Regions from separate parts of the Novacetimonas sp. GS1 genome, predicted to be linked through region 1. Evidence: riboswitches for the same ligand, from Rfam matches in the RefSeq annotation. Region 1 holds a riboswitch; the other holds the start of a gene.
The links. A riboswitch is a leader RNA that binds a small molecule or an ion and turns the genes downstream of it on or off. The one in region 1 is predicted to bind cobalamin.

Region 1 (4,426 bases):
CGAACCCGTTGGCGGCATAGACCGCAGCCGTGGGATCGGTGGCAGACCGTCCCGATGGAAAGGAGGCAAGGCGCAGCGCAAAGGCGCCAGCCAGTTCACGCCCACGTTCGGGCACACCAATCGCACTCGCCACGATCATGATCTGTGAGGCGATATCCGTCAGTGATTTTGCTGGTGGCAGGGTAATGACCTTCGCCCCGCTTTCCCGTGCAGCCTGCATGGCCAACGTCGCTGTATAGACACCACCCAGCACGACATCGGGATGGGCGGCCACGACATTTTCCGAGGTGGGCCGCATCACTGGCACGCGCGCGGCCTGCGCGCACAATACCGCGTTCCAGCAGTCGCGCGCCAGTGGTGTAATCCCCACGACCTGTCCCGGTGCGGCCAATAACAGCAGCAACTGGTCCGTGCAAAGGTTGAGCGACACCACACGCGCCACAGGCTGCGCCCGTGCCGCCATCGGGACACAGGCAAGCATCCCGGCGACAAATCCCGCAAGCATCCTTTTCATGTCAATAATTCAGCATGAAACCACCATAACCGGCACGACCGGGCTGCAGATAGCCAATCGGGTCCTCGAACTGGCGGTTCAACAGGTTGTCCGCACGGGCATAAACGGAAACATAGCGGTTGACCTTATAATTGGCAGCCACATCAATGGTGAAATATCCATGCCCCCTGGCGCAAACGCTGCATGTCGCCCCGCCGATGACCGGCACATCGCGCCAGGCACTGGTATACAGGATATTGCCCGAAAATGTCAGGTCGCGGATTGGTGTCCATGTCGTATTGAAATTGAACTTGTGCTGGGGACGGCGCTGAAGCTCGGCGCCGTCCGTTGCATCGCGGGCATGTGTCCAAGTATAGCTCAGATTGAATTCCAGGGTATTCAATGCCTTCCAGTTCAGGAAAGCTTCCACACCATACATCCGGGCCTTGGCAACATTGGCATAGGAATAGGTATAATTATACGATGAATCCACTGATACGGAAGACTGGATCAGGTTCCGGACCCTGTTGTCGTACCATGTTGCCCCAAAATTCAGATGATCGTGCAGCAATTTCTGCTCCACCCCCGCATCATAACCGATCAACTGCTCGGCTTTCAGGTTCTGATTGCCTTTTTCCGAATATCCGGCGCCCACCTGATTGGCAAATAGCTGATATAGCGATGGGCCATGAAAACCCGAACCGGCGCTGGCCTTGATAATGGTGCCGGTTCCCGGCACATGGATCGCAGGGGCAACACGCCACGTCACATGGTTGCCATAACGTGAGTTGGCATCATAACGAATATTGGCCGCACCATACAGAATATGGTTCCAATTCCCCTGATACTGTCCATAACCCGCGGTCGTATCCATGCTGGCGGATGTATTATATCCGCTGTCCCACATGCTGGCGGCGGTATGGCTGGTATTGAACGTATCGTGGAAATGTTCCGCCCCGATCAAGAACTGTCCATATTTTTTTAAATTGAATGTTCCGTGCCAATCCACTTTCAACCGGCTGGAACGGTAATAATCAGGATCGGGATTTATGGGGCTACCATCACTGGTGCCTGCCTCTGTCCAGCGGTTGCGATTGGTCATGTATCCAAGGCCAAGTACCTGATCGAACATGCCATGAAAGGAAACCAGATGCGCCGTTCCTCGCAAGATGGCCTCATTCTGGCTGTTCTGTTCCCGCACACCCCTGTCCCCATAAGCGTTCTCGCTTTGCAGGTCATATAATGAATAGGAATGGTTATTATTCTGTATAAGGCGTGCAGTCAGGCCAAGGTCAAAATTATGGGTAATGTCATATCCCAGCCGGATATTGGCCCCCCGGTTGTCATTGCGGTTGCCCTCGTGTCGCTGTTGTCGGTCGGCGCCGTAATACCGTTCAATATAGGCAGGGATATTGTTGAACCCATCCATACGGTAATGGGAAAGTTCAACATTGTAATGAAAACGCCCCTTGCTGCCGCGCGCGCCAAAAGTCTGGTTGAAAGTACCGTATCCGCCCCCTTCGACACGGACGAATGGTCTGAATCGTCCTTCCCCCTGCGCCGTGGTGATGTCGATCACGCCCGCCATGGCATCCGCACCGTAAAGGCCGCTTTGCGGACCACGCAGGATTTCGATGCGCCCCATACCATCAGTCACGAACTGCCCCGCATCAAACGCGCCTGATGCCGAACTGCCATCATTGATATCCATGCCATCAAGACGGACCTTGACCTCATTCGCATTATTGCCCCGCATGAAAATAGAGGACGCCCCCCCAGGGCCACCCGTCTGTACCACATTCAGGCCCGGCTGGCGCGTCAGGATATCCGTCAGGCTGCGTCGCTGCTGTGTCTGGATCTGTTTTTCGGTGATGATGGTCATGCTGGTGCCGATATCATCAACGGCAGTCGGCCGCCGCGCGGCACTGACACTGATAAGTTCTGGAATCCCGTCCCCTCCGGGTGAAATGACAACCCGGGATTTCTTATCCTGCACGACATAACCGGTTGCTGGCGGTTTTACCTGCCCGCCCAGATCATCAGCATACGCGATGCCGCCCCGTATTGTAACGAACATGGTCGAGGCAATCAGAAGATTACGAAAAAATATCATAGAATCCAGGTCTCGCGGTCACATCATCGTTGCCACGAGAGCGTGCTGCCACCCCAGGTTTCGATCCGTGCGAAACCCCGTAACACCACACCGCCAGGACGCCCCGCCCAACAGTTCCCGGTCGCAACCACTAAGGACGGCAGGTCTCCTGGCTTGCGGCTTGGCATCATGCATAACCTTCCCGAAAACCGTGGTTTTCAGTGGCCCGGACCGTTACATCCGGTAATGCAAAGACATACCGCTTACAGTTGCGGGGACAGCCGAAGCATTGGATGGTAATTCCGCACTTCGTTCCCTTTTAATCCCTCCGGCAGAAGGAACCGTCGCACCTGTTCTGATCTGATGAACAATGCTTGTCAAGCAGGATTCAATTTTGTGATACCCTGTCACGATCATTATCATTTTGGATTATATTTCCCGGCATTCAGGATATCCCCTGAACACGACGCAGTCGCACGACATGGCAAGAAACATCCTGTCGTGACATGGACTTAAAAAAGACCATGCCGCTTGAGGCATGCCACGCACCTGATTCTTAATTTCCTATAATCTTCATATATAAGCATCTATCATCATAAATCAGAATGTAATGCTGCCATGCAGGCCGAAAATGGCCTCGTTACCAACATGACGGTTATAGGAGACACCATAATCACGCACCCCGCCCGAAGGATGCCATACATATTGAAAATCCGGCTGCATAACCAGCCAGGGAGTTACCTGCGCCTGATAGGTCAGTTCGAGATGATTTTCATTCCCTTGCACCGGGCTGTAAGTACCAGTCTGTGCCACATTGCGGTCGAACTGACGCTCCCCCGAACTGGCGCGGCCAATCCCCCAGCCCAGCCCGAGTGTGTCATTGGCACGGCCACGGAATGGGGCCTTCAGGTTGAAGCCTGCATCCATTGCAAAGCTGATCAGGTTACGATCGCCACCATTGCCCGTGGCACGCACAAACACCCCGACCGACCGGGCCGAGGTCAGTGACGGACGCCAGATCATCTGGTCAATGATGCCGTAGACCATCCAGTCCCCGCGGTCCCAGCGCGGAATCCCGGTGCTGTCATCAGCGCCACCAAGAGGCTTGCCCATGTTGTTATAGCGATAATCGGGGAATTTTGCGGTATCATAATACCCACCCAACTTGTACACACCCGGCAAGCCCGGATCCTTGGTTACATTCGACATATCAGCCGGCTGTGGGTTCAGTGCGTATTGCAATTCAGTAATCAGCAGGGCGCCTGTGCCCATGTTGAACTGTGTCCCGCTGCCATCATTAGTGACCTGATTTGTCGGATCCGCGCCGTTACCGCCATTCTGTATGGCAAAGGAATTGGTACGGTTACCTGGCGGATTATCATCGGCAGCCGCGAACATGAAGGTGAACTTCTCGCTTGGCCGGTAACGGACGCGAACGGCAGGCGAGGATAGTGGCCATGACGGACCACCGCCATACAGGTTGACCGAAGGCGCCATCGGCCAGCCAAAGTTTGAATTCAGGTAAAGAGATGCATAATCACTGATCAGGAATTCAGTATCAAGATCCTGCTGACCGATCTTTACATCCAGTTTCCCATTCAAAAAGGATTGCTGGTACCATAATTCAAACAGGCGGGTGGAGCGATCAGCCTCGAAGCCACTGATGGGATTGAAATTGGCAAGATGATCCTGCGAGATTGAACGCCCGCGTGTCTGCAACGCACTGACATTGAACAATCCGCCCTTCAGGCCAAACAGCTTTTCAGTATCAATGCTTAACGTCGGCATGGTCACACCGTCATAGGCCGGACCGGTGCCCGAACCTGATGCACCATCATTGG
Region 2 (4,426 bases), 2.2 Mb from region 1:
ATCCGCACGCTGGCCCCTCCTGCCGCCCCGGCATCGACCGCCGCGCGCAGGGCGAGCAGGTCGCTGTCGGAAAATGACAGGAACACGATATCGGCGGGTGCGTGACCGAGGTCTTCGGCCACCGCGTCCTCGTCGAGGCTGCGGACTTCACGCGCCAGAAGATGCATGTGCGTTGCCTCTGTGTTTCGTGCCCGGTTTCGTGTTCATGGACATCGCCGCCAAGGACACCGCCGGGCGGCGGGGGTGCGGCATCAGGGGATATTCATAAAGGCATAAAGGCCTGTGGATGCCGCCTTTTTACAAATGAAGCGACATCCGTTCGAAGCTTTTATAACCCCGCGACTGTTTTTCGATGGTCCTGTTTTCGACCGTCCTGTCAGGTCCGTTGCAGGTCCGCCTCGATCGCCGCGCGCGGCAGGCCCTTTTGACCGATGATGACAAGGTTGCCCGTGCGTGGCGCATCCTGTGACAGGGGGCGGTCGAACTGGTGGCGGAACCGGCTGCCCACGCCCTGCACCGCCAGGCGCATCGGTTTGCCGCGTACGGCGGCGAATCCCTTCATGCGCAGGATGTCATATTTTTCCGCCACGTGGGCCAGATGCGTGACAAAGGCGTCCGCGCTGTCCTGTTCGGGAATGGGGGCGACGAAGCTTTCGAAATCGTCATGTTCATGCTCGCCCCCTTCCGCATCATGGTGGGAGGGGCGGGCCGCAAGGTCATCTTCGGCCGCCGCATCCATGCCCAGCAGGACAACGGGGTCCACCTGCCCGTCCACGGCATGGATGACCTTGACCGCGCGGGGGATTTCGGCGCGGATCTCACGCTCCACCATGGTGATCTGATCTGGTGTCATCAGGTCGGTCTTGTTGATGATCACCATGTCCGCCGAAAGGAGCTGGTCTTCGTAAACTTCCGCAAGCGGGTTGTCGTGGTCCAGTGACGGGTCGGCCTGGCGCTGGCGTGCGATTTCATCCGGGTCGTCGGCGAAACGCCCGGCCGCGACGGCGGGGCCATCAACCACGGTGACAACGCCATCGACGGTCATGCGCGTGCGCACCGTGGGCCAGCCGAATGCCTTGAGCAGTGGCTTGGGCAGGGCAAGGCCGGACGTCTCGATCACGATATGCTCCGGCGGGTCAGCCCGGTCGAGCAGCGCCTCCATCGTCGGCAGGAAATCATCCGCCACGGTGCAGCACAGGCAGCCATTGGTCAGTTCGACAATATCGTCATCCCGGCATCCTTCCACCCCGCAGGCACGCAGCGTTTCGCCATCAATGCCCAGCGTGCCGAATTCGTTGACGACAATCGCGATGCGCCGTCCGCGCGCCTGTGCCAGCACATGGCGCAGCAGCGTCGTCTTGCCCGCGCCAAGAAAGCCGGTGATGACGGTGACAGGTACCTTCGCGCGGGCGGCGCGGGTGGCGGGACGGGAGGAGGGGGATGCGGTCATGAAGAGTGCTCCGTCAGGAGGGCGGCGGGAAAACGGCCCAGCACCATGTCCGACAGAGAGGCCGGACGGCGCGAAGGCATGACACTGCCACTGTGCGAGGTGGCATAGGCGGCAAGGTAGATCATCAGGTCGTCGGCCTTTTCAGGACCAAGATGGCCAAGCAGCCATCCCCATTTCCCCGGCATGGCGACGACGGCGGTGCAGCCACGATCGCACGCGGCAAGGCATTTGACCTCATGCACCACGACATTGGTGTCGTGCGTGCGCGTCAGCATCTGTTCATACAGGGCGCGCCCGGGTGGTGCGGCGCCAACCGGCAGCCCGCGCAGGCACGTGACGCAGACATGGAGATGGATGGCGCGAAGGTCGGGGCGGGTGGTGGTATGGGGGGCGTCGGAAGGGGGGGCACCTGTGGTCATTGCACGTGTCGTCCTGCGCTGTCGCCGCGTCATCCCGATGGGATGGCGGCCATGGCCGGGGTGCATCGACCGTGCGGCATCGGGGCCGATGCATGGCACGGACATCAGGATACCGCCGCATTTCCAGGCACCCCGCCGGACCTGCGACATTCAGTGGTCGTGCCATGTCCCGGAACTGGTGTGGGACATGGCGATGATGGCAGGTCTCCTGACTTGTGGCCGGGGCATGGACAGTGTCCCTGCCGCCGCATCCGGCGCCTTCCCGGCCAGACTGGCCAGTGACGTGCCGCACCCTTTTGTAAAGGGACGGCCTGCTGGATGTTTGAGACCACCTACAGTTGCGGGGGCAGTGACGGCATTGCGGGCGGCAACCTGCCGCGCCACGCACCGTGCTTCCCTGTTTCTTCCCTTACGGGAACCATCATGCGGGCTTTTACACGCGCCCGCGATGTGGTGTCAAAACGTGATGGCCGCCCCTGCCTCACGCACACGCCACCTGTTATGGAATGTCACGAGGGTGCGGGTGCATGGTCCGATATCAAGGGCCGCGAACGCTTCTGCCCCTGTGCCAAGCGTCGCCAGTACAAGGGCGCGTATGACCATGGTGTCCGCGATGATCATCATGTTTGCATGTCCGGTAGGGCAGCGTAACAGCCAGTCCGCCACGCGCACCAGCACCGAGCGCAGGCTTTCACCGTCTGGCGGTGCGAAATCCGGGTCCGCGATCCAGCGTGCGACGTCGGGCGCCGGCAGGTCATGCAGGGCGCGGCCATGCCACGCGCCGTGGTCGCGCGCGCGCAGGGCGGCGTGCGCAATGGGCGTGCGCCCCGCCCATTGCGCAACAGGGATGGCGGTATCATCGCCACAGGCAACGGGTGCCGTGGCGCACAGATGCGCCGCCTGTCCGGGGGGCAGGGGGGGCAGGTCATCACGTGTGGGGATGATGGCGCGACGCAGGCAGTCAGGCGCGGGCAGGGACAGGCAGGTCAGGTGCATGGGGGCGGTGTGTCAAAGTTCCGGGGGAAATGGGGGATGTTGGAAATGGCTGGCGCAGTGTCTTTCAGGTCGTTTCATGCGAAAGTCTGTTCGAAACCAACGGATTGATGAAAATATGCGTTGTCGCCTTGGGCGGTGTGACAAGACAGGGCGCATCACCAACTGGAATAATAAATGTTTTGGGACAATTCCTTTCCAAAAGCCTTGAAGGATGTGGCCCTCATGAAAAAACGCAGTCATCATACCATGTCATTATTTTTTATCGGCGACCTATTTTCCGGGAATCTCATAATTTTTAGAGATTGTTTAAAAACAACGCGTTGATAAAAAAAGAAAAGTTTTTGGGTGCCGCCTTTTTTCAAAAAGGCGGCGTCTTCTGAAGCTTTTTAGAAAAAGCTTCACCAAAAACCTTTATAACTTTAGTATGTTATTCAGCCTGACTTTTCAAACAGTCTCTTAAAAATGTAATTTTTCACATGTTTTTTGAGAATATTTATCAAAAATTTTTATGATCTTTGCATGATACGGTCTCTTTAATAGAGACTGCATTTAAAATGCCCCATCAAGAGAAAACGGGAACATTTCAGGCGTTGCCCTATTTTTTGAAAAGTCAGATTCCATAATATCCTGAAATTATAAAAGTTTTTGGTGAAGCTTTTTCCAAAAAGCTTCAGAAGACACCGCCTTTTCAAAAAACGGCAACACTAAAAAACTGTTCCTGTTTTTATAAATGATTTGTTTTCAAACAGGCTTTCGGCGTCGTCATTGCGATCTTGGTGCCAGGATCTCTTGAGGTCGGGGATTTCTGTCGAAGCGTTGTGTTGGGACATCTTGTCGGGGCAGGATCACAAAGGCGACGGACGCCCCTGTGTCGTGACCCTGTGTCCCCGGCCGTTCGTAAACGGAGCGTTCATAAAAAACGGCGTCACTGTTTTTCATCGTCGGCGTTTTCCTCGCGTGCGCATGCCCGATGCCCACCGGCAAGGGGGCGGAAGCGTTTGCCGAGGGGTCCGAAATCGGTTAGTCGGGGATCACGACTGATCAGGGAGTGCATTTTGCCATGAACCACACATCTTCTGTCCTGCCTGCGGGTGGCCTGTCTTCCGCGCCTGTCGCGATTCCGGTTCGTGACCTGCTGCCGTGGGCGGTCTTCGGCCTCGTGATTGCTTCGCTGCTGCTGTATTTCGTGGGCGCGGAACAGGGTGCGACCTCGCTGGTGTCGGGGCATTATGTCCATGAATTCGTCCATGATGGACGTCACCTGCTCGGCTTCCCCTGCCACTGACGTTTCCTGTCGGCTGCTGTCCGGGCGGGTTCTCCGGGCGGCAGGTTGGCCATTGCGGTTGCTTTTGTGGCGGAGTGTTCGCGCGCCCAGTGGCGTGATGGCCCCACCTGTTGCGTGCCAGCATTATGGTTCGGGCATTGCGGCCTAGGCATCGTGGGTGTTGACGACGATGCGCCCACGCACATTGCCCGCCAGAAGCCGCGGTGACGTCGCGATCGCCTGTTTCAAGGGGATGTCTGCGCATATCGAATCGACCAGCGCGGGATCAAGGTCACG

Region 2: linked by a shared signal. The riboswitch ahead of FYB92_RS00905 (DUF1636 domain-containing protein) and the one ahead of FYB92_RS10600 (TonB-dependent receptor domain-containing protein) in region 1 are both predicted to bind cobalamin.

What each region holds. Positions count from the first base shown of each region.
Region 1 covers NZ_VSZP01000001.1:2,389,236-2,393,661, forward strand. The annotation lists gene FYB92_RS10595 (ABC transporter substrate-binding protein) at 1-514, opposite strand, end outside; gene FYB92_RS10600 (TonB-dependent receptor domain-containing protein) at 516-2,606, opposite strand; cobalamin riboswitch at 2,727-2,946, opposite strand; gene FYB92_RS10605 (carbohydrate porin) at 3,186-4,426, opposite strand, start outside.
Region 2 covers NZ_VSZP01000001.1:173,663-178,088, reverse strand. The annotation lists partial or broken gene cobN (cobaltochelatase subunit CobN) at 1-167, opposite strand, end outside; gene cobW (cobalamin biosynthesis protein CobW) at 377-1,450, opposite strand; gene FYB92_RS00905 (DUF1636 domain-containing protein) at 1,447-2,019, opposite strand; cobalamin riboswitch at 2,050-2,307, opposite strand; gene FYB92_RS00900 (histidine phosphatase family protein) at 2,326-2,865, opposite strand; gene FYB92_RS00895 (CbtB domain-containing protein) at 3,926-4,150, shown strand; gene FYB92_RS00890 (MDR family oxidoreductase) at 4,295-4,426, opposite strand, start outside.